2 regions of the Peribacillus phoenicis genome follow, and region 1 is predicted to be linked to the other one. Evidence: a T-box and tRNA genes for the amino acid it is inferred to sense, from the RefSeq annotation. Region 1 holds a T-box; the other holds one or more tRNA genes.
What was found. A T-box is a leader RNA that pairs with one kind of tRNA and senses whether it is charged. The one in region 1 lies ahead of glyQ (glycine--tRNA ligase subunit alpha), so its partner is inferred to be a tRNA-Gly.

Region 1 (12,081 bases):
GTGGATATTGCAGAGCAGCATCATGGGACCACTTTATTGAAATTTTTCTACCACAAGGCAAAAAAACTAGATGAGTCCACACTCGAAGCGGACTACCGTTATCCCGGGCCGAGGGCAGTAATGAAGGAAGTAGCCGTCATCGGCATAGCCGATAGTGTGGAAGCTGCAGTGAGATCGATGAAGCACCCAACTCCGGAGAAGATTGAAGAACTGGTAAGTTTCATCATTCAGGACAGGATCTCTGATGGTCAATTTGATGAATGTGACATTACTATGAGAGAATTGAGTATCGTGAAGCATTCCTTATGTGAATCGCTTAATGGTATCTTCCACTCCAGGATTGAATATCCGGAGTCGGATAAATTAGGACAGAAGGTGAAAGAATGATTTTAGCTATCGATTTAATGGATGAAACGAATGAAGTAACGGAGGAAGCTCAGCACCTTGTTGAAAGCATTCTGCAATTTGCGGCAAGAAAAGAAAACATTGAAAAAGACACCGAGCTGTCTGTTACATTTGTTGACAATGATAGGATTCGGGAAATCAATAAAGAATATCGTCATAAAGATTCAGCTACAGATGTCATTTCTTTTGCGCTTGAAGAAATGGGAGAAGATGAAGTGAAAATTGTCGGGGCCGAAATGCCCCGCATGCTAGGGGATATCATCATTTCCATTGAACGCACGAAAGAACAGGCTGAAGAATATGGTCATTCATTTGACCGGGAACTTGGATTTTTGGCACTGCATGGATTTCTTCATTTATTAGGATTTGACCACATGAATGAAAAAGATGAAAAAGTGATGTTCACAAAACAAAAGGAGATCTTGGAAGAATATGGACTTTCAAGAGAAGGGTAAAAAAAGGTATCCTTTATTAAAAAGTTTCTCTTTTGCCTGTCAGGGAATTTTGGAGGCTGTTCGGACTGAACGCAATATCAAGATTCACTTCGCGTTAACGGCAATCGTCGTATTCTTTGGTTGGTACTTCTCATTGAATGGGATGGAGTGGCTTTTCATTTTGGCGGCCATAGCCGGTACGATTACGTTGGAGCTCGTTAATTCAGCGATTGAAAGGGTAGTGGACCTGGTAACGGATCAAATCCATCCGCTTGCCAAGCAGGCAAAAGATATTGCAGCCGGAGCTGTATTCATATATGCTATATTTTCTATAATAGTTGGATTGATTATCTTTTTGCCCAAGTTTGGCCTGTAGATTGCCGAAATGGTACTCAATTTGAAAGGAAGATGTGAATTGAATACAAAAGAATTGATTGAGGAAGCTAAAAAAGCAAGGGATAAAGCTTATGTGCCTTACTCCAAATTTAAGGTGGGGGCAGCCCTTTTAACCGCTGATGGAAAGGTCTATCATGGTTGTAATATAGAAAATGCTGCATACAGCATGTGTAATTGCGCAGAAAGGACAGCTTTATTCAGCGCTTATGCCCATGACGATAAAAAATTCGCTAAACTTGCAGTCGTGGCAGATACCGATGGTCCCGTTGCTCCATGCGGGGCATGCAGGCAGGTTATTTCAGAGCTGTGCGATAAGGATATGCCGGTTGTTTTGACCAACTTAAATGGGGATATAAAAGAACTAACAGTACAGGAATTGCTTCCAGGAGCTTTTTCACCGGAGGATTTGAATGGATAAATTATTTAATGATACACAAGTAAAAGACTACAAATCAGGTTTCATTTCGATTATTGGACGACCTAATGTTGGGAAGAGTACATTTCTGAATCGGGTCATCGGTCAAAAGATCGCCATTATGAGCGATAAACCGCAAACTACAAGAAATAAGGTCCAAGGTGTACTTACGCAAAACGATTCACAAATGATTTTCATCGATACACCCGGCATTCATAAACCAAAGCATAAGCTTGGTGATTTCATGATGAAAGTGGCCACGAATACATTGAAGGAAGTCGATTTGATTCTCTTCATGATCAATGCGACTGAAGGATACGGACGCGGTGATGAGTTTATCATTGAAAAACTTCAATCCGTAAAGACGCCTGTTTTCCTGGTTGTAAACAAAATCGATGCGATGCATCCGGATGATTTACTTCCAATCATTGAAAAATACCAACAGCTTTACCCTTTTGCGGCAGTTGTTCCGATTTCTGCGCTTGAAGGAAATAACGTTGATACACTGCTTGAGCAAATCAAGGAACATCTGCCTGAAGGTCCCCAGTTTTATCCTGCTGACCAAGTGACCGACCACCCGGAACGTTTTATCATTTCCGAATTGGTCCGCGAGAAGGTGCTACACCTGACACGGGAAGAAATTCCGCATTCGGTGGCTGTTGTCATCGATTCAATTAAAAAGATGGACAACAGCGACACCATTAATGTCATGGCGACGATCGTTGTCGAACGTGATTCACAAAAAGGCATTGTCATTGGAAAGCAAGGGAAAATGCTTAAAGAAGTCGGCAGCCGTGCCAGGGTGGATATCGAAAACTTATTGGGCTCGAAAGTTTTCCTTGAACTGTGGGTGAAGGTGCAGAAGGATTGGCGTAATAAAGCAAGCCAGCTTCGCGATTATGGCTTCAATGAGAGCGAGTATTAATTAACAAAATTTACGCATCATGAAAGTTTGGAAAACGGTCAAGCTAATCATATGGTCGGATATTCATATTGCTAGTTAAAAATGAAAGGTGGGCTTTATATGTTGGATTTTACCTGGGAATTATTCACTGAAACAGGTAATGTGGACACCTATTTGCTGTTTAAGGAGATAGAAGTCGAAAGACAGGAAAGACACTTGGGATTAAATGATGAGCTAGCAGAAATTGATTTTCCTGTTTCATAGGTTAGCCTTGGCGAGCATGGGTGGTGTCTTGGTATGCTCCAAAAATGTGAGGGCATTGTCATAAGGCGAACTGCATATGGAGAAAATAACAAAATCATTACTATATATACCCGTGAGCTAGGAAAAATTGGCGTTATGGCTAGAGGAGCCAGTAAACCTAACAGCAGGCTTTCTGCCGTCACACAGCTTTTTTGCTCCGGGTATTTTCTTGTAACTACATCAACCGGACTCGGAAGTCTTCAGCAAGGAGAAATGGTCGATTCACTCCGTTTCATAAGGGAGGATCTTTTTGCCACTGCTTATGCTTCTTATATTGTTGAATTCCTTGATAAAAGCGTCGAGGATAAGAAACCGAATCCATATTTGTATGAGTTGCTTTCGCAAACCTTGCATTACATAAACGAAGAATATGACGCAGAGGTATTGAAATTCATTTTTGAAATGAAGATGCTGCCCGTCAATGGGATTAACCCAGTGCTGAATCAATGTGCTGTATGTGGTGAAACGGAAGGGGAATTCTCCTTCTCGCTTCGGGAAGCGGGGTTTATCTGTCACCGCTGCCTGGGGAAGGACCCTTATCATTATAAAATTTCACCTGCAGCCGTCAAATTGTTGCGGATCTTTTATTATTTCGATTTATCAAGGCTCGGAAACATTTCCGTCAAGCCTGAAACGAAAAAAGAACTGCGGAAGATCATCGATGCTTATTATGAGGAATATTCTGGTCTGAACTTGAAATCAAAAAAGTTCCTGAAACAGATTGATACGATGAAAGATATGTTTTAAGATCTGACCTATTGACATTCCATGCTAGTTTGTATAAAATTCTAATCATCAAAATAAGAAGATTGCGTTGATGGAAAAGAGTATCTGTCATTCTCCATAAAAAGCGAACCCGGGACGGTGGAAGCCGGGATATGGATTTACAGGGAAGGGCGTTTCCGGAGCATGTTGCTTTGAAAAGAGGCCGTTTTATAAACGGCAATTAGGGTGGAACCGCGGGTATACTCTCGTCCCTATGCATTTCGCATAGGGACGGGAGTTTTTTGTTTGCCAAAATGTGATGGGTTCCGACCTGATTTTAAAAAGAGCCGTTTTAAATAACTTGGAGGTGTACGATGAATATTCAAAATATGATTTTAACGTTACAAAAGCATTGGTCTGAACAAGGCTGCATATTAATGAATGCTTATGATGTCGAGAAAGGGGCAGGAACGATGAGCCCATACACGTTCCTGAGAGCCATTGGACCGGAGCCTTGGAGCGTTGCTTACGTGGAGCCTTCACGCCGTCCTGCTGACGGTCGTTATGGTGAGAACCCTAACCGTCTGTATCAGCACCATCAGTTCCAAGTGATCATGAAGCCGTCGCCTGACAATATCCAAGAGTTATATTTGGATTCTTTACGCGCTTTAGGGATAAATCCGCTTGAGCATGATATTCGCTTTGTGGAGGACAACTGGGAAAATCCATCACTAGGGTGTGCTGGTCTCGGTTGGGAAGTGTGGCTTGATGGAATGGAAATCACGCAATTTACATATTTCCAACAAGTGGGCGGCCTTGAGTGCAAGCCGGTTTCCGTGGAAATTACATACGGGATCGAACGTCTCGCCTCATACATTCAAGATAAGGAAAACGTATTTGACCTGGAATGGACAGATGGATTCACAGTTCGGGATATTTTTGGACAGCCGGAATACGAACATTCGAAATATACGTTCGAAACCTCCGACCTTGATATGCTGTTTCAGCTTTTCACGATGTATGAAAAGGAAGCGCATCGGCAAATGGAAGAAGGACTTGTACATCCCGCATATGATTATGTTTTGAAATGTTCACATACATTTAACCTTTTGGATGCCAAAGGTGCCATCTCGGTGACGGAAAGAACGGGTTATATTGCCCGGTGCCGTAACCTAGCGCGCAAGGTTGCCAAAACCTTCTATGAAGAGCGGGAAAAATTAGGCTTCCCGATTCTGAAAGTGAAAGGGGAGAATACAAATGAGCAAGCGTGATTTGTTATTGGAGATTGGATTGGAAGAGCTGCCTGCCCGTTTTGTGACAGCATCAATGAAGCAGTTGTCAGATAAGGTGCAGCAATGGCTAAAGGAAAAAGCGATTGAATTCGGAACGGTTGAAGCTTTTTCCACACCAAGACGTTTGGCTGTACTGGTGAAAGGCGTGGAAGAATCCCAAAAGGATATCGAAGAAGAAGCAAAAGGCCCGGCTAAGAAAATCGCTTTGGACAGTGAAGGCAACTGGTCTAAAGCCGCATTGGGCTTCGTCAGGGGTCAAGGCATGACTTCAGAGGACATTTATTTTAAAGAACTCAAGGGTGTGGAATATGTCCATGTGAATAAATTCATAAAAGGACAGCAGACCGTTCAGCTTTTATCTGAGCTTGCTGAAATCATCAGCGGCATGACGTTCCCGAAAAATATGCGTTGGGCCAATCAGGAGCTCCGCTTCGTTCGTCCGATTAAATGGCTGATTGCCTTATTCGGCAATGACATTGTGCCATTCAGCATTGCTGATGTGGAAACGGGCCGTGAAACAAAAGGACACCGTTTCTTGGGCGATAGTGCTAGCATCGAACTGCCGGAACTGTACGAAGATACGTTAAAAGAACAATTTGTTATGGCGGATCCAGATAAACGCCGGCAAGTTATATTGGATCAGATTAAAGAGCTTGAGCAGGAGAAAGGCTGGATCATCCCAGTCGATGAAGATCTGCTTGAAGAAGTCAATAATTTGGTAGAGTATCCAACGGTGTTATTTGGTAATTTTGAAGAAGAATTCCTTGAGCTTCCAGCTGAGGTGCTTATCACATCGATGAAGGAACATCAGCGTTATTTCCCTGTTAAAGATCAGGACGGGAAACTGCTTGCTCACTTTGTAACCGTGCGTAACGGCGATGACCGCCATTTGGATAAGGTTTCTAAAGGTAATGAAAAAGTATTGCGTGCCCGCCTATCGGATGCAGCATTCTTCTATAAAGAAGATCAGAAAAAAGAGATTTCGGATGCTTTGAAAAAGCTTGACAGCATCGTTTATCATGAAGAAATCGGTACATTAGCCGAGAAAACTGCCCGGGTAACTGCTGTGACCGGTGAGCTTGCGGATGCTTTGAATTTAAAGGCGGAAAAAGAAATGGCGGTTCGTACAGCGGCAATTGCCAAGTTCGATTTGGTGAGTCAAATGGTTTATGAATTCCCTGAATTGCAAGGGTATATGGGTGAAAAATATGCGCTCTTAAAAGGTGAAGCCAAAGAAGTGGCCGCGGCTATCAATGAACATTATATGCCAAGACATGCGGATGACAATGTACCGCCTTCAGTCATTGGTGCGGTTGTGAGTTTAGCTGAAAAAATTGATACTTTGTCTTCATTCTTCGCTATTGGCGTCATTCCGACAGGTTCCCAGGATCCTTACGCATTAAGAAGGCAGGCGAGCGGTGTCGTCCAAATCCTAGCGGAGAAGAAATGGAATATTTCTCTAGAGGAGCTTATTGTTTTAGGCCTTAAAGGACTGGAATCAAAAGGCATATTAAAACGTGATCTTGAAGAAGTTAAAGCGGATATGTTCACATTCTTTAAAGCACGTGTCAAACACCTGCTTCAAGAACAGCAAATCCGTTACGATTTGATTGATGCAGTTCTGTTCAATGAGATCGGTTATATCCACTCTATCGTGGAACGTGCACATGTCTTGGATGCTAAAAAGGACGAAGCAGGGTTTAAAGAAAGCCTGGAAGCATTAAGTCGGGTCATGAACATTGCCGTAAAATGTGACAATAAGGTGACAGTTGATCCTTCTGTCTTTGAAAATGATCAAGAAAATGCGTTATATGTAAAATATCAACAAGTGGCAATCCGTTATATGGAATCTAAAGATGAGAATGAGCGGTTTGAACAGCTTGTTTCGCTTCAATCGGAAATAGAGTCATATTTCGAGAATACAATGGTCATGGCAGATGATGAAGCAATCCGTAATAACCGTTTATCCTTAATGAAAGAGATCAGTGATTTGGTTGCAGGGTTTGCTGCCATGAATAAAATCATCCTTACATGATCGAAAGGATGCTTGGAAATCGGAAACACTTTACATAGGGTTTCCGATTTCTTAAAAAGATAATGGTCAATAAATAGGACAAAAATGCCCTTATTAAATAATTTAGTATATAATTATTAAATGAATAAATTTTGTTACTTTACTCTGCGAAAGCAGTGGGGTGGTGATTATAATCCAATTGAATAAGCGTCAGGAGCAAATTTTACAAATTGTAAAAGAAAACGGACCGATTACTGGAGAACATATTGCGGATAGATTGAACCTTACCAGGGCGACACTTCGTCCAGATCTAGCCATTTTAACGATGGCAGGTTTTCTTGATGCCAGGCCGCGAGTGGGGTATTTTTATACAGGCAGGTCAGGGACACAGCTTTTGACCGACAGCCTTAACCATCTTTATGTACGAGACTACCAATCGATACCTGTCGTTGTTGACGAGGGCATTTCCGTATATGATGCAATCGTCATGATGTTTTTAGAAGATGTCGGAACAATGTTCGTGGTCGACAAGCATGCATTGCTTGTTGGTGTCTTATCAAGGAAAGACTTGTTGCGTGCGAGTATTGGGAAACAAGAGCTTAACTCCATTCCAGTCAATATCATCATGACTAGGATGCCCAATATTACAATGTGTTCAAAAGAAGACCTTTTGATTGATGTGGCCAAAAAATTGATTGATAAACAAATCGACTCATTACCGGTCGTCAAAGACACAGAAAAAGGCTATGAAGTAATTGGAAGGATTACAAAAACCAATATTACGAAAGCATTCGTAGCTTTGGCTGATGAAGGCTATTAGGGGGCTTGCAAAAGGAATGACGGAGAATATGAACGGTTCTATTATATATGTTGTATCGGATTCGGTAGGGGAAACAGCGGAATTGGTTACAAAAGCCGCTGCAAGCCAGTTCTCGGGATCTGCATTTTCCATAAAGAGAATTCCGTATATTGAAGATGAACAAAACGTGGATGAAGTGATATCGCTGGCTAAGTTGGATGGGGCAATCATTGCATATACTCTTGTGAAGCCAGCTATTAGAGCGTATATGAAAGCACAGGTCGAGAAAGAAAACCTGTCTGCTTATGACATTTTAGGGCCGCTCATGGATATCCTTGAGGAAAGGGCGCCAAAAGGGCCGCTTAATGAACCTGGTCTTGTAAGAAAGCTGGATGATGACTATTTCAAGCGTGTGGAAGCCATTGAATTTGCTGTAAAATATGATGATGGACGTGACCCTCGGGGCATATTACGTGCAGATATCGTCCTTGTCGGTGTTTCACGCACTTCAAAAACGCCGTTATCACAGTATTTAGCCCACAAACGCTATAAGGTGGCCAATGTACCTTTAGTGCCTGAAGTGGAACCTCCAGAAGAGCTGTTCCTGGTACCTCCTGAAAAATGCATTGGTTTAAAGATCAGTCCGGAAAAGCTGAACCATATTCGTAAAGAACGATTAAAGTCGCTTGGGCTTAATGATCATGCGATTTATGCAAATGTGGAGCGCATAAAAGAAGAATTGACATACTTTGATACAATCATATCTAGGTTGAACTGTCCTATCATTGATGTAACCAATAAAGCTGTTGAAGAGACAGCCAATTTGATAATCAATATTCTTCAAAACAAAAACCGTTGATCCTTATAAATTAAGGCAAATCAAAATGTGAGCTAGGCACTTTATGTGTCAGCTCACATTTTAATGCCAAGGTTTAAAAGGGAATAAAAAGAATAAGTTCAAAATAATTACATAAAATTCCTCTTTGTTTCCAACTGTAAATCCTTTGATTTGAATGAAAACAAATTCGGAATTTAAATGTTGGCATCTTCTAATCAAATAGACTATAATAAAAAATTGTGAGAAAAAAGTAATCTTAAGGTTTAGACTTAATTAATAAGGAATAAACTAAAGGTTAATGAGATGTCAAGGTTTTTATCATAAAAATAATTCGACATGTTCCGTATAATTCAGGAGGGGCTGGTCTTTTTCAAAGCAAAAGATGCGCTTTCACATAAATGATCAGGTATGCCCTGAAGAATAATGTGTGCTCTTTTAGAGGAAACCCTCTGGATAATGCTGAAAATTCACCATATCTTCATAAAGTTTAGGGGAGAAAAAGGATTATGCAGAAAGATGTAGAATTAGAAGGTATGAATAATAAACCTACGATACACGTCGATGCCGATGCATGCCCGGTGAAAGACGAAATCCTTCATTGTGCAAGTTTGCACGATGTTGAAGTCTGTTTTGTTGCATCATATAAAAATATGATGAATAACCCTGAAGGTAAATGGGTATATGTCGATGCAGACAAAGAAGCGGCAGATCTTTATATAGTAAACTCAGTAAAAAAGGGTGATATTGTCGTTACTGCAGATATTGGTTTGGCTGGGACCCTGCTTCCTAAAAACGTTTATGTCCTTTCGCCAAGGGGAAAAGAATACACTGACGAGAATATTTTCATGCTCTTGGATATGCGCTATCAGTCGGCGAAACTCCGCAGGCAGGGTAAGCATACAAAAGGGCCGAAAGCATTCACGAAGGAAGATCGTGCATGTTTTACAAATAAACTTTTGAAAACATTGTCGAACTTTGCAGGGAATTAAGAAACAGTATCGAATTAAAAACTATCACCAATATTGCAAGGTGGAAAAATGATAAATGGCCGTATAGAAGATGAGAAAATTAATCAAATTCGTGAAGCTGTTGACATTGTTGATTTAATTGGGGAGTATGTCCAGTTGAAGAAGCAGGGGCGCAATTACTTTGGCCTATGTCCTTTTCATGGTGAAAACTCGCCCTCGTTTTCCGTTTCAACGGAAAAACAAATCTTTCACTGTTTTGGTTGCGGGGCAGGGGGGAATATTTTTACCTTCTTAATGGATATAGAAGGCTACAGCTTTGTGGAATCAGCAAAAGTTTTAGCTGAAAAAGGAAATGTTCCTTTGGATGTTGATATCAATAAGGATTCCAAGCGTTCTAACATGCCGGCAGGCTCGCAGCAAATGGTTGAGGCACATGACCTGCTGAGGAAGTTTTATCATCATCTCCTCGTTAATACGAAAGAGGGGCAGGATGCTCTCGAATATTTACTTAAACGCGGGTTTACTGAAGAAACGATAGAAAAGTTCCAAATTGGCTACTCTTTGGATTCATGGGATTTCGTGTCCAAGTTTCTTTTAAAACGCGGGTTTCCAGCGGAATACATGGAGCAGGCAGGGCTTATTATTTACAGGGAAAAAGACGAGTCATATTTTGACCGTTTCAGAAATAGAGTCATGTTTCCAATTATGGATCATCAAGGAAATACGATTGCGTTTTCAGGAAGAGCGATGGGGGACGACGAGCCCAAATATTTGAATAGTCCTGAAACGCCAATCTTTAATAAAAGTAAAACTTTATATAATTTCCATCATGCAAGACCACACATACGAAAGAAAGAACAAGCAGTCATTTTTGAAGGCTTTGCCGATTGCATTTCAGCTGTTGGCGCAGGTGTGGAGAATGCGGTCGCTACAATGGGTACTGCCCTGACGGACCAGCATATCCAGCTTTTAAAAAGAAATACTGACCAGATACTTATATGCTACGATTCGGACTCAGCAGGATTGAACGCTGCCAATCGTGCAGTTAATATGCTACAGGACCATGAATTTACCGTGAAAGTCGCTCTCATGCCTGATAACTTGGACCCCGATGACTACATAAAGGAATTCGGTGAAAAAAGCTTTGTTTCTGAAGTAATAGGGGCCAGTTTAACCTACATGGCATTCAAAATGCATTATTTGCGTCGAGGGAAAAATGTAAATAATGAAGGAGATCGAATTCAATATATCGAAGAAGTCCTTAAAGAAATTTCACGATTGCCAAATGCAGTGGAGAGGGATCATTATCTTCGGCAGCTATCCTCTGAATTTTCCCTATCATTGGATGCTCTGGAACAGCAGCAGCGTCAGGTGTTCTTTACGGAACGCAAGAAGGGGACACTGCCGCAGCCGGCAGCCCAAAAGCAAATGTCCCTGCAATATGAGCATAAATTAAAGCCTGCTCACCATAATGCTGAAATGAAGTTGATCGCCCATATGCTAAAAAGCAGGGATACGACTTTCAAAATTCAGCAATTGCTTGGACAAACGGTCTTTCATGTAGATGAACATCAGGCAATCATCACCTATTTATATGCGTTCTATGAAGATGGACACGAACCGGATACAAGCTTTTTCCTTACTTATTTACCGGATCCAAACTTGAGAAGGATCGTTTCGGAAATAGAAATGATGTCAGTTAATGAGGAAGTTACCGATAAAGAACTGACCGATTGTATAAATCAAGTGTTGAAATATGAAAAGTTGTTAAAGATAAAAGAAAAACAAGTTGAAGAAAAAGATGCAGTTAGGCGAAGTGATTATGTCACAGCTGCACAAATTGCCATGGAAATCATTAAATTGCGTAAAATGTTGTAGTCGTTTAGGTGTAAGTCCTGGAAGGAGGGGAACTAATGGCTGAAAAACCAGCACGTTCCAAACAAGTTGATAATGAATTTAGCCTTGAACAGGTGAAAGAAAAATTACTAGAGCTAGGTAAAAAACGAGGCTCCTTGACTTTAGAAAAAATCGCTGAAATGATTGGCGGTTTTGAATTGGATTCCGATCAAATGGATGAGTTCTATGAGGTGTTAGCAGAAAACGGCGTCGAAATACTCACTGATGGTGAGGAAGACGAGGATGAAGATGATCCGGATGAGAAGAAGCTTGCAAAAGAAGAAGAGTTTGACTTAAATGATTTAAGTGTTCCTCCTGGAGTTAAAATCAATGACCCAGTACGCATGTACCTAAAGGAAATTGGTCGGGTCGACCTTTTATCGGCAGAAGAGGAAATCTCTCTGGCGACGAGAATCGAGGATGGAGATGAAGAAGCGAAACGCCGTTTGGCAGAAGCTAATCTTCGTCTTGTTGTCAGTATCGCCAAGCGCTATGTCGGACGCGGAATGCTTTTCCTTGATTTGATTCAGGAAGGTAATATGGGACTTATCAAAGCAGTCGAAAAATTTGATTACCGCAAGGGATTCAAATTCAGTACGTATGCAACATGGTGGATTCGCCAAGCGATAACCCGTGCGATTGCCGACCAAGCAAGAACGATCCGGATACCGGTGCATATGGTGGAAACCATCAATAAATTGATCCGGGTCCA
Region 2 (12,081 bases), 880 kb from region 1:
GTGTTATCTCTTTTCAATAATTTAGTCGCAAATGCAGTTGAAGCAATTAAAGAAAAGGGAATCGTCCGTTTAAGTTTGGGTGAAATTCATGACAATGTAGAATTTAAAGTTGCTGATACTGGACCTGGAATTCCTCAAAAATATCAGACTGTGATATTCAAACCTGGGTTTACTTCAAAATATGATCATTTCGGGACACCCTCAACAGGGATTGGTCTCTCATATGTTAAAGAGGTCGTAAAAGAACTGGGAGGCGATATCCTGTTTGAGAATAGTTTTAACGGCGCCGTTTTTTCAATAAGATTACCCATTCATAAGTTGATCCAGAAAGGATGATTCCATGCGTTTTTTTATAACAGATGATGATTGTGCCATACGTTCGAACTTAAGCCAAATTATAGAGAACGAAGATTTAGGAGAAGTGGTGGAGGAAGCCGAGGATGGAAGTCTATTGGAAGGACATATTTTGAATTTAAAACAAATTGATATATTATTCATTGATTTATTAATGCCCATCCGGGATGGCATTGAGACACTTCGTCATATAAAAAGTACATTTAACGGAAAAATAATAATGATTTCGCAGGTTGAATCAAAGGAGCTGATTGGTGAGGCATACTCACTTGGAATAGATTATTATATTACCAAACCAATCAATCGTATTGAAATATTAACAGTTATCCGAAAAGTTATGGAACGGATTCATTTAGAAAGATCGATCACAAATATCCAAGCCTCTTTGAATGGTGTATTGAATTTTGAACAGCCAAAAGTTGATAAATCCAATAGTTTTAATGAAAAAAGTATAAGTGAGGTAGGTGAATTCCTACTATCGGAATTAGGAATCGTTGGAGAAAATGGCGCAAAAGATTTAATGGAGATGCTTCAATATTTATTTATGTATGAAAGGACTTTTACTTTTGGAAAGCATTTCCCTACCCTTAAGGATATCTTTGTAGAAATCACCAAAAAAAAGCTCGGCACATCAGCTTTGCAGGCTGATATCAATCGAGAAATAAAAGCTGCCGAACAGCGAATACGCAGAACGATCAACCATTCGTTAAATCATTTTGCCTCGCTCGGTTTAACGGATTTTTCAAATCCGAAGTTTGAAAATTATGCTTCCAAATTTTTTGATTTCACAGTCGTTCGCCAAAAGATGAAAGAACTGCAAAATGATTCAACTATAGTTCTTACACCTACCCGGGTAAATACAAAAAAGTTTATTCAAGTATTTTATTTCGAAGCGAAACGATTGAATCCTGATGAAATGATTAGATATAGATAACCCCTATTAAAACAAAAAACGGCGGAAGCACTCAAAAAACATAAAATCCCCTGAAGATTTCAGGGGATTTTAGCAAGTTCTTATTTTTTCAACAATAAATACATGAAATAAGGAGCACCGATCAATGCGACCATTATACCTGCAGGAATCCCCTCGGGTTCAATTATATTACGGCCTATCGTATCGGCAAGCAGCAATAGCCATCCACCGATTAAAATGGCAACCGGAATGAATAGTTGATTTCGTGGTCCTACCAAGGATTTTGCTATATGCGGGGACATAAGTCCAATGAATGCAATTCCGCCTGTAACAGAAACGGCAGCCGCTGCCAATGCTACAGCCGTGATCAGCAGTACGATCCGCTCCTTTTCAATCGATACACCGACCCCAATTGCGACCGGTTCACTTAAACCAAGCAGATTCAAACGATTTGCTTTATATAAAGTGAATGGAATGAGGATGATTAACCATGGAATGATTGCCCATATGAAAGGCCAGTCCGTGCCCCATATATTTCCCGCCAACCATTTGGCGATGAAATCGACCTTCGCTCGTTCCGCTGACGAAATGAGGACAATCATCAGGCCTGAAAGCGCCATTGAAAAACCTACGCCAATCAACACTAACCGAACGGGTTCAAGGCCACTCTTTCTCTTGTATGAGAGGATATATATTAAACAGGCCGTCAGTAACGCGCCGATAAAACCGACAAGCGGAACCATATAAACAAACGAACCAGCGTCAAGCGGGAAAAACAGAAAGAAAACCGCAATGGCAACACCTGCTCCTGAGTTGATCCCGATGATTCCGGGATCGGCTAAATCATTACGTGTGATACCTTGTAGAATGGCTCCCGACAGTGCAAGGGCCATGCCTGCTAAAAGGGTGATGATGATTCGCGGTAAGCGGACGGAAAATAATATGAATTCCTCTTTAAACGTTCCTTGCCCGAAGAGCGTTGGAAACAGTCGCCCTAAAGAAAGATTGGAATATCCCGAACACGTCCCTATAATGATCGTAATGATAATGAGTGCAGTTAATGCCCCTATTATCCAACGCTGTTTTTTGACTAAAGCTGACTGGATCATGAAAATGCTTTACCTCCTTTACGCACGATTAGGAGGAAGAAAGGTAAACCTATCATCGCAACAACCGCTACCACAGGTGTTTCATATGGAGAATTGACGGTACGCCCGATCGTATCGGCAAGCAGCATGAAAGTGGCTCCCAAAATAGCAGACATAGGGAGGATGAATCGATAATCCGTACCCACGATAGCCCGAACGATATGGGGGACCATTAACCCGATGAACACCATATTTCCAACAAGCGCAACGGCTGCGCCTGCCAGGAGAATGATGACTACGAAAAGAACCGCCTTTATTTGTGTTGTCTTTTGCCCTAAGCCAACCGCCACTTCTTCACTTAAGCTAAGTATGGTGAGCTGTCTGGAAAAGATAAGGGAGATCAGGATGCCTATTAAAATGAACGGGACGATTACGCGAAGCTGCTCCCATGAAGTTCCGATATTCCCGCCAGCTGTCCACATCGATACATCTTTTGATACCTTGAAGTAAATGCCAACCCCTTGCGAAACGGCAAATAGGAATGCAGAGACTGCAGCACCAGCCAATACGATCCGTATAGGAGAAAATCCTCCCTTTTTGACCGCACCGATTCCGAAAACCATGGTTGCCCCGACAGCGGAACCTATAAAACACGCAATCATGATTCCTAAGTTATTAGCATTTGGAATAAATGCCAAAGTGATGGCGAGACCTGCATTGGCTCCTGCCGTCAATCCAAGCAACCCCGGATCGGCAAGTGGATTCCTGGTCATTCCCTGCATGATGGCACCAGAAACGGCAAGCGCTGCACCCACGAAGATTGCCCCCACTTCACGCGGGAAACGGATTTCCCGGATAATTGAAAGCTTTTCACCGGCAGCATTTGATGTCAGTGCTTGCCAGACATCTTTTACAGTAACATCCGCCGCACCAAATGCCATTGAAATAATGAACATGCCTATGAATACAGCAATCCCTATGATCAGTTTATATATAAATGGGATGAAACGTTGATTTTCATTAGTCATCTGTCTCTCTCATCTCTTTTTTATAGAATAAAAGGAGAGGAATTGGAATCCCTCTCCCTCGCTGTATTATTTTCCAAGAAAACTTTTGGAAAAGAAGTCTAACTGGTAATCTAATGTTATTGGATCATTGAAGTAGAATTCTTTCGCATTCACTTCAAATAGTTTATTGTTTTTAACAGCAGGAATGTTTTTATACGTATCAGTTTGTTGGAATGAATTGTCCTCGTCTTTATTATTACTCAAAATCACATAATCACCAGCATAGTCTGCCAGAACTTCTAAAGATAAAGCAAAGTAACCATCTTTCAACGCAGCTTCTTTTACTTTTTCAGGCATGGCCAACTTCATTTCTTGATAAAGGATTTCCGTTCCACGACCCCAATTATCGCCAAATACATAGAACTGTTTGTCAAACTTTTCGAATACGGAAACGGTTGTATCTTCACCGATTTTGGCTTTAATGTCTTCACCGGTTGTTTTTGCCCGTTTTTTGAAATCATCCACCCAAGCTTGGGCTTCTTTTTCTTTATTCAAAAGCTTGCCAATTTCTACGTGCTGTGTTAAATAGTCCACTTTTCCGTATGTATACGTTACGGTTGGAGCAATTTCACTTAATTTATCAACATTTTTAATCGTTGATAAACCAATGATTAAATCCGGATCCAACTCGATAATCTTTTCCAGGTCTTCGTCCGTCACTTCTTCGACATCTTTTAATTCCTTAAAGTTCGGGTTCATTTTAGACCATGAATCGACACCTACAAGGTTAACATCCAAAGCCATTACGTTACCTGCGAAAGTAGATAGTACTAGAACACGCTGAGGATCTGCCGGAACTTCAACAGGACCATTTTCAGATTGATATGTGATGGTACCTGATTTTTCCTTTTTGGAAGCCGAGCTTTTTTCTTTTTCGGCTGACTCGTTACCACAAGCACTAATAATTAACACTAACAGCAGTATAAACGGGATCATTATCTTTTTCATTTGTTGTCAAATCTCCTTTTAGTAAATTGTATGTGCTGCACATTGGTTTGTTCGTTCGTTGATCTCGTCCGATTACCGCATCAATATGGAATACTTCCTTAAGCACTTCATGAGTGATGACTTCTTCACAATCTCCCGCTTTAACTATTTCCCCGTCCTTTAAGGCAATGATATAGTCGGCAAAGCGAGCAGCTTGGTTTAAATCATGAAGAACCATGACAATTGTACGTCCCTGTTCTTCATTCAGCCTTTGTAATAATTCTAGAACCTCCAGCTGATGCGCCATATCCAAATAGGTGGTCGGCTCATCAAGGAAGATGATTTCCGTTTCCTGGGCAAGGGCCATCGCAATCCAAACACGCTGGCGCTGACCTCCTGATAGAGCATCCACCGGACGGAACTTGAAGTCTTTCGTGCCGGTCACTTCAAGTGCCCAATCAATCACATCATAGTCTTTTTGGGTCAGGCGCCCAAAACCTTTTTGATAGGGAAAGCGCCCATATGATACGAGCTCCCCAACCGTCAAACCGCTTGCACTCTCGGGTGTCTGCGGAAGTATGGCCATTTTTCTTGCAAGGATCTTAGTGCTTTCTTTTGAAATATTCACCCCATCTAAAACAACCGTACCTGATTGGTTTGAAATGATTCTGGTGATCGCTTTCAAAAGTGTCGATTTCCCACATCCATTTGAACCGATGATCGTCGTGATTTTTTTATCTGGAATTTCCACACTGAGATCTTTTACAATTAAACGTTCACCATAGCCAATATTCAAATCCTCTGTATATAGGCGAACCATTTTTTAACCTCCATTTACTGAAAAATAGGTAAGTAAAAACTCAAATGAAAATGATTATCATTATCCACTACTTAATTACTATAATTCTATCTAAATATATTGTCAATGGTAATTTCATGGGCATATAAGAAGAAATTCTGACAGGATTTTTTGGGCCGATCCGTATTATCGACTGACAAATGAACACAGTAAAGATCCCGGAAATGCTTCCGGGATCTTTACTGCTAGGTCCATACTCAGGACTTTGGAAGATGTCCCTTATGGGAAGGGCAATAAGCCATTTTCATCAATCAATGTTTCTTAAATCCTTGCTTCTCAACATAATCTTTCATGTACAACCTGCTTTTCCTTCCAAGCATTCCAGCCATTTGCTCGGTCCAGGTGTCTTTTCGTTTACCTTCAGTCCGACGCTCGTAATAACTGGAAATCGTTTCATTATACTCTTCAAGTTGTCCGATGAACTCTTGCTTATCCTCCTGATATCCATTTTCATGATAGATATTGGACAGCGGTAAACGCGGCTTTTTATCCGAACGGTTTTTCGGATATCCGACCACTAGAGCGAATAATGGTATAACGCGATGCGGTATATTCAATATCGCTGACACTTCTGGGAGATTATTGCGGATCCCGCCTATATAGCAAATGCCAAGATCCATCGATTCTGCTGCCAATGCCGCATTTTGAGCCGCAAGAGCAGCGTCAATACAGGCAACCATGAATTTCTCCGTACTTTCAATTGATTCGGACAGGTCAGTGTTTTCCATTTCGGAAACCATATCCTGACGATATAAGTCGGCGCAAAAGACGAATAGATGTCCATTCTTCTCTACATATGCTTGTGGTCCGGCAAGTTCAGCAAGCTTGGCTTTCTTTTCCGGATCGGTTACCCCTATGATTGAATACGCTTGAATATAACTAGAAGTCGATGCCGCTTGGGCACATTCCACAATCGTATTGATTTGCTCCTCAGACAACAACTTGTCCTCAAAAGAACGTATGGAACGGTGATCTAAAATTTTCTCAATAATGTTATTCAATGCTCCCACCCCTAAAGAATATGTATCCATCATCGGGGCTGAAATACCCCCGATGACAGTATTGATGAAACTCAATCTTTTGTTTTCAAATCCAATTCACGGTAATTTTGCTGTCTAAGTGCTTCATAAACCAAGATGGCAGCCGTGTTCGACAGATTAAGTGAACGTACTTTATCCGTCATTGGAATCCGCAGGCACCGATCCATATTTTCTTGGATCACCTCTTTCGGGAGACCCGTCGTTTCACGGCCAAAAATGAAGTATATCTCACTGTCTTGATCACTGTAATCGAAGCTGGAATGTGGCTGCTCTCCGAATTTCGTCAAGTAATAAAATTCACCGCCGGCATTTCTTTCATAAAACTCTTCTAACGAATCATAATAATGGATCTTTACATTCTCCCAGTAATCGAGCCCGGCCCGTTTGAGCTGTTTGTCATCCGTCGAGAAGCCGAGCGGGCGAATGAGATGTAAAGACGTATCCGTCCCTGCACACGTTCTTGCGATATTTCCTGTATTTGCTGGAATCTGTGGTTGATATAAAACTACATGTATTGACACTTCATTTTCACCTCTAGTTTGAACTTCACCTTAATTATAGCATTAAACAAAAAAGACTAAAAACCAATCACCCTCCATCCAAAATCACAAAGAACTTATAAACGATGTTCGGTGTGTATCTGGTTGAATCCTCATATGTCCAATACCGGTGACGGCTGTTCATCGTATGTGCATTCACTAGCGGCATCCCGTCCTGATCCTTCGCCGTTACGATCAAATTATGATCAAACCTTCCGTCCCCTTCGAAATCTATGCAGAGGATATCACCCAAATTCAATTCCTTGGCCGACCCGACCTGCTTTGTCCTGATGGCATTCCCGGCTTTAAGCAGATGGTATAAAGAATGGGCCGTCGTCCATGTATAACTCCAGCTTTTCCCTCTTATCCACCAGCCCTTACTTTTGTTTGGCGCCCCCCACATCGGTATTCCTCCCGCATGTAAACATTGTGAAATGTAATTCGTACAATCATCAGTGAATTTATAATAAGCTGGATTAAATTCGTTCCACCAACGCTCGGCATATTGGACGGCCTTCATTCGATCATACTTATATGCGAGACGATCTGCGCCTAGATCACATTTTGGCGGTGCCTCTTCGGTTTCAAAGCTGGGAAACAGCTCACGTTCATCCACTATATACCCATTTCGAAACCGGGCCTCCCTTTCTTCCATTTCTTCTTCTATATAAAATGAATCCTCCTGTTTCAATAAATATTGCAGGTGCACGTGATATGTCAGAACTGTATCATCATCTTCCTTTCTCTTTGAATGTACCTTGCCTGCCGCATTCACCCGAACAATTTCCGCAGCACGGTTCCTCATCATTTCCTTCTTCAAATGTAACTTCCTTTCACCCCTTTCCAGTTCATCGGAAGTATAAAACTCCACCCTTTCTTGTAAAAGGCGTTGCAATTGTTCCCTCAAGTTCATGCCCTCCTTCTTACCATCTATGCTAATGTGTATGTATGAGGGCATGGACAAAAACACAATTTCATAAAATGTGGGAGTTTCAACTTTATAAATATAATGATACTTTTAAAAAGGTTTCCTTGAAGGTAACGGAATATTTTAAGCCAAAAAAAGCCGCCCCGTAATATTTACCGGGCGGCTGCATTTTAAATATTATTTTGTTTCCAAGGTAAACTGCAGTCCTTTCTCAATTTCCGCCAATACCTCTTCATCCTTTTCCTTCATTCGTGCTTCTTCCAATGCGGAAACAGCCTGCGCCCGGCCAATTTTCCCAACTGCCCAGGCCGCCGTCCCCCTGATGACAGGCCGCGGATCATCCTTCATGACCTGTATCAATTGAGGCAATGCCGTTTCATCTTTGAAATGGGCCAATGCTAAAATGGCATTTCGTTGGATTGGTTTTTTACCGCGCCAAGAGCCAGATACATGGCCGTATGTCTCTTTGAAGTCCCGATTTGAAATCGTAAGCAGGGGTTTTAACAGCGGTTTCGCCAGCTCCGGGTCGGGATGCATCTCTTCATGAAAATGAAAATCCATTCCTTTGTTTTTCGGACAAACGGTCTGGCATGTATCACATCCATACAAACGATTGCCTATTTTCGTCCTGAACTCATCCGGAAGGAAACCTTTTGTCTGCGTTAAGAACGCAATGCAACGCTTGGAATTTAGCTGCCCACCCTGAACGAGCGCTCCAGTCGGGCAAACATCGACACATTTATTGCATGTCCCGCATTGATCTTCCATCGGTTGATCCGGTTCAAATGGCAGGTTGGTTATCATGTCTCCCAAGTATACATATGACCCGAATTCCGGTGTGATGATCATACTGTTTTTTGCACTCCAGCCAATACCTGCACGCTCAGCCACTGCCCTATCTGATAATTCGCCCGTATCAACCATGGACTTCATCATTGCTCCTGGCATTTTATCTTTAATGAAATCCTCAAGTAACTGCAATTTATTACGAAGAACGGTATGATAATCCGTTCCCCATGACGCCCGGCAAAAGATCCCCCGGCGCTCACTTTTTGTACTTTGCGGAGCATCCTTCAATTTCGAAGGATAAGCAAGCGCAATCGAAATGATGGATTGCGGTTTATCGAATATCAAATCAGGCCTTACCCTTTTTTCTATATCGGCTTCTTCAAACCCTGACTGATAATCCAGCTCCTGTTGACGTATCAACCGAGCTTTCAATTCGGTAAAGGCCGTGGCCGATGTAAAGCCGATTTTATCGATGCCGATTTCCTTACTATATAAAATCACTTCTTGCTTGAATGTGTTCATATCCATATTAATCACCTACGTTCATTCAGTATTCCCATTGAAAGCTTGAATCTTTTTCAAACCATTGCTATCTATGATAAACTAATTGCAATCATTTTTGGAGGTGAAACGGTTGGAAATTACCATATCAGCTAATCTTAGCAGTAAAATCCCTCAATTCAAAGTTGGGATCATTACATATGAAAACATCGAAGTAGGTCCCTCCCCGCAAATGGTGAAAGGAAGACTTCAACTATTTCAGGAAGCTCTTTTCTTCGACCTTGAAGAAAAGGAATTGACCGACTTTTCCGGCATTAAAGTGTGGCGGGAGATTTTCAAGGTTACAGGAACAAATCCGTCACGGTATCGCCCCTCCGTGGAAGCCCTTTACCGCCGCGTAAAAAAACAGAATTACTTGACACCCATCCATTCAGCCATCGATTTAAATAACTTCTTCTCGCTGTTATATGAAGTTCCGATCGGCATTTATGATGCGGAAAAATTATCAGGGGACATCTCGATTAAGATCGGCGAGGCGTCAGATGGTTATGAAGGTTTGAACGGCCGCTTGAATTCCATGGAAAATATGATTACATCAGCCGATGATGTGGGCACATTCGGAAGTCCTTACGTTGATTCAGAACGCACGAAAGTCACCGAAGAAACGAAAAAAGCCATCCAAATCATTTATTTACAGCCCAATACTCCAATCACGGAAGCAGATCAGCTAACGAAATCCCTGATGGACATGTTCCTTGAAATCCACGGTGGTGAAGGGACTTACTCGATTGTAGAAGGATAATTAAAATTGAACGGAAATAAACCCTTTCCACAATCGGAAGGGGTCTTTTCATTATTGTTCCACTTAATAAAACCAGTCCGCTAGTATCCTTTTATTCAACCGATCGATCCATACCCTGAAAAAAGGCATTAAAGATCACTGGAATTTAAGAGCATAATGGATCACCTCGTCTTAAACTTTGTTCAGGTGTGTCCAGCCTACGGTTTTTTCTTAAATTACATTTCAGTCGATTCCAGAAATCCGCTCCCTTTCCGCCGACTGTCTGCCAAGCCTCCTCGACGTAAACGTCTCCGGGGTCTCGGCTAGCCAGTTACTCGGCAGGAGTGTCGCAAATTTCTTCCATCCTTTAAGGATTACAGTAAAAAAACATGAAGAGCGAGATTTCATACAATTTTTTTCAAAAAAACTTTTCAGGTGATTTCAGCAGAGCAATTTTGTTTCAACCTACACCTCACTATTCGACTCCCAATCCCTTTTTTGCCGGTAAACTGCAACCATATCAATGGTTACATAGCCTGGCACGCCCCGCTCTAACAGACTTCGACTACACAGCTTGTCATTTTGGACAAAAAAGCACACGCTTAGTCAAACTGATTCTACTAACGTAGTTAATCACATTGAACAAGTTTGTGCTGCATCGAATTCCCACTCTTCCGAATAGTGGATAGTCGAAAAATAAAAAAACTCTGGTTTTTGTTGCGGTATGACATACGGTAACACTGCTTCGATAAAATGCAGGCAATTTGGACAATAAAAAAATCCCACTGTAAACAGTAGAATTCTTGTAATAATATTAAAACGCAAAGCTTCGTTCTCCAGGTAACGAAACCCTACGTTATGAGTATGTATTGGAGCGGGTGAAGGGAATCGAACCCTCATCATCAGCTTGGAAGGCTGAGGTTTTACCACTAAACTACACCCGCATATTCTTGTAGAAGTTTGTCGAATTACCAATCAACAAAATTAATTATATAGTTTAATGTGAAAAAATGCAATAGTTCTTTTAAAAAAAATTAATAATTACCGTATTGTAACGTTAATATATTCATTCACTCTAGTAAAAATGTTAAAAAGTCCCCTGATTCAGAGAACTTTTACATCCTATATATGATGAATTAGAACCAAATGACTTCCATTAACCGCGGATAAACCTGCTGTGCCGTTTCAAGCAGCATGATTAACTTCCTGAACGCCAGATCCGGTACGATATCCCCCTCAATGGAGTATGAATACCGAATGGAAATGGTCCCATTTTCCTCATACAGCTTGGAATACCTAAAATTAGCATTATATTCATTCAACAGTGTATGTACATCCTGTTTCTTTTCAGGATTCTTCAACTCGGCGACATTAAAGCAAAATAAGTCCGCCACATTTTCATCTTGATTGAAAGCAAATACTAAAAGGACCTTCCACCCGTCCTTTAACTTTTGCTCAGCCCTAAAAAAGGTGGTGCCATCTTCATTCAACTCATTCATATAGATTTTCTCACTAGTTAAAAAATCACGAAATTTAGCAACGTTTGACATGGTTCATCACCTTTCTCTTTGTAATTACATTTTATAATGAAAACTGGCATTTTTACAGACTTTTCTATAAACCTTCCAATTTCACCCTATTAATAGGGACGAAGAATCACTCATTTAAAGAAAGGGATTCAAAAATGAACTCCCATATGAGGATTAATAGATTGATTAGCCAGTTGCTTCTCCGCAAAACTGAAGCGCTTCTTGAAGGTCCAAAATTTCCTGGCAGATTTTTGAGCATCCTTCAATTTCAGGCACTTCTCGCAGTGAAGGCTATGTCTGATGAAGTGACTTCTAATAATTAATATCCTTCATATGAATCAAAAGATACCACTAAAGGTAATGAAGGATCATATTTTAACTTGAAAGGAAAACGGCCTTTCCCCGATTGAAAAAATCGAAAAAAGGCCGCTTTTGTCATAAGCTGCTTAAAAATCACAAAAAAGGACCTTCCTCAGCTTTATTTCATAAAACTTATAGTTGAGCGAATTCAGGTTCCGCAACTTTTACAAGCTGTTTACCGAGGTTCGTTCCTTTAAACAAACCTAAAAATGCATCAGGAGTGTTTTCGAACCCTTCAATAATCGTTTCTTCATACTTCAGCTTTCCTTCTTGAAGCCACTTACCTAAATCCGTAGCACCTTCTTGGAATCTAGAGGCATAATTTCCAACTGTGAAACCTTTCATTAGTGCACTCGTTTTGATCATCGCCGATTGCAGACGCGGTCCTAGATCTTTTCCTTCTGCG

Region 2: it has a tRNA-Gly gene. The T-box ahead of glyQ (glycine--tRNA ligase subunit alpha) is inferred to sense a tRNA for this amino acid. The anticodon was not compared.

What each region holds. Positions count from the first base shown of each region.
Region 1 is NZ_JBDFMF010000001.1:3,334,842-3,346,922, reverse strand. It holds gene ABC374_RS16405 (HD family phosphohydrolase) at 1-387, shown strand, start outside; gene ybeY (rRNA maturation RNase YbeY) at 384-860, shown strand; gene ABC374_RS16395 (diacylglycerol kinase family protein) at 838-1,215, shown strand; gene ABC374_RS16390 (cytidine deaminase) at 1,255-1,653, shown strand; gene era (GTPase Era) at 1,646-2,575, shown strand; gene ABC374_RS16380 (YqzL family protein) at 2,675-2,818, shown strand; gene recO (DNA repair protein RecO) at 2,852-3,604, shown strand; T-box leader at 3,663-3,839, shown strand; gene glyQ (glycine--tRNA ligase subunit alpha) at 3,937-4,833, shown strand; gene glyS (glycine--tRNA ligase subunit beta) at 4,820-6,889, shown strand; gene ccpN (transcriptional regulator CcpN) at 7,050-7,688, shown strand; gene ABC374_RS16355 (pyruvate, water dikinase regulatory protein) at 7,717-8,526, shown strand; gene ABC374_RS16350 (YaiI/YqxD family protein) at 9,039-9,494, shown strand; gene dnaG (DNA primase) at 9,546-11,351, shown strand; gene rpoD (RNA polymerase sigma factor RpoD) at 11,387-12,081, shown strand, end outside.
Region 2 is NZ_JBDFMF010000001.1:4,218,806-4,230,886, forward strand. It holds gene ABC374_RS20690 (sensor histidine kinase) at 1-336, shown strand, start outside; gene ABC374_RS20695 (response regulator) at 341-1,288, shown strand; gene ABC374_RS20700 (FecCD family ABC transporter permease) at 1,369-2,376, opposite strand; gene ABC374_RS20705 (FecCD family ABC transporter permease) at 2,373-3,383, opposite strand; gene ABC374_RS20710 (iron-hydroxamate ABC transporter substrate-binding protein) at 3,450-4,370, opposite strand; gene ABC374_RS20715 (ABC transporter ATP-binding protein) at 4,321-5,169, opposite strand; gene nfsA (oxygen-insensitive NADPH nitroreductase) at 5,460-6,209, opposite strand; gene trmL (tRNA (uridine(34)/cytosine(34)/5-carboxymethylaminomethyluridine(34)-2'-O)-methyltransferase TrmL) at 6,281-6,769, opposite strand; gene ABC374_RS20730 (amidase domain-containing protein) at 6,837-7,694, opposite strand; gene queG (tRNA epoxyqueuosine(34) reductase QueG) at 7,893-9,032, opposite strand; gene ABC374_RS20740 (B3/B4 domain-containing protein) at 9,139-9,807, shown strand; tRNA gene ABC374_RS20745 (tRNA-Gly) at 10,657-10,730, opposite strand; gene ABC374_RS20750 (YbjN domain-containing protein) at 10,923-11,336, opposite strand; gene ABC374_RS20755 (NADP-dependent oxidoreductase) at 11,808-12,081, opposite strand, start outside.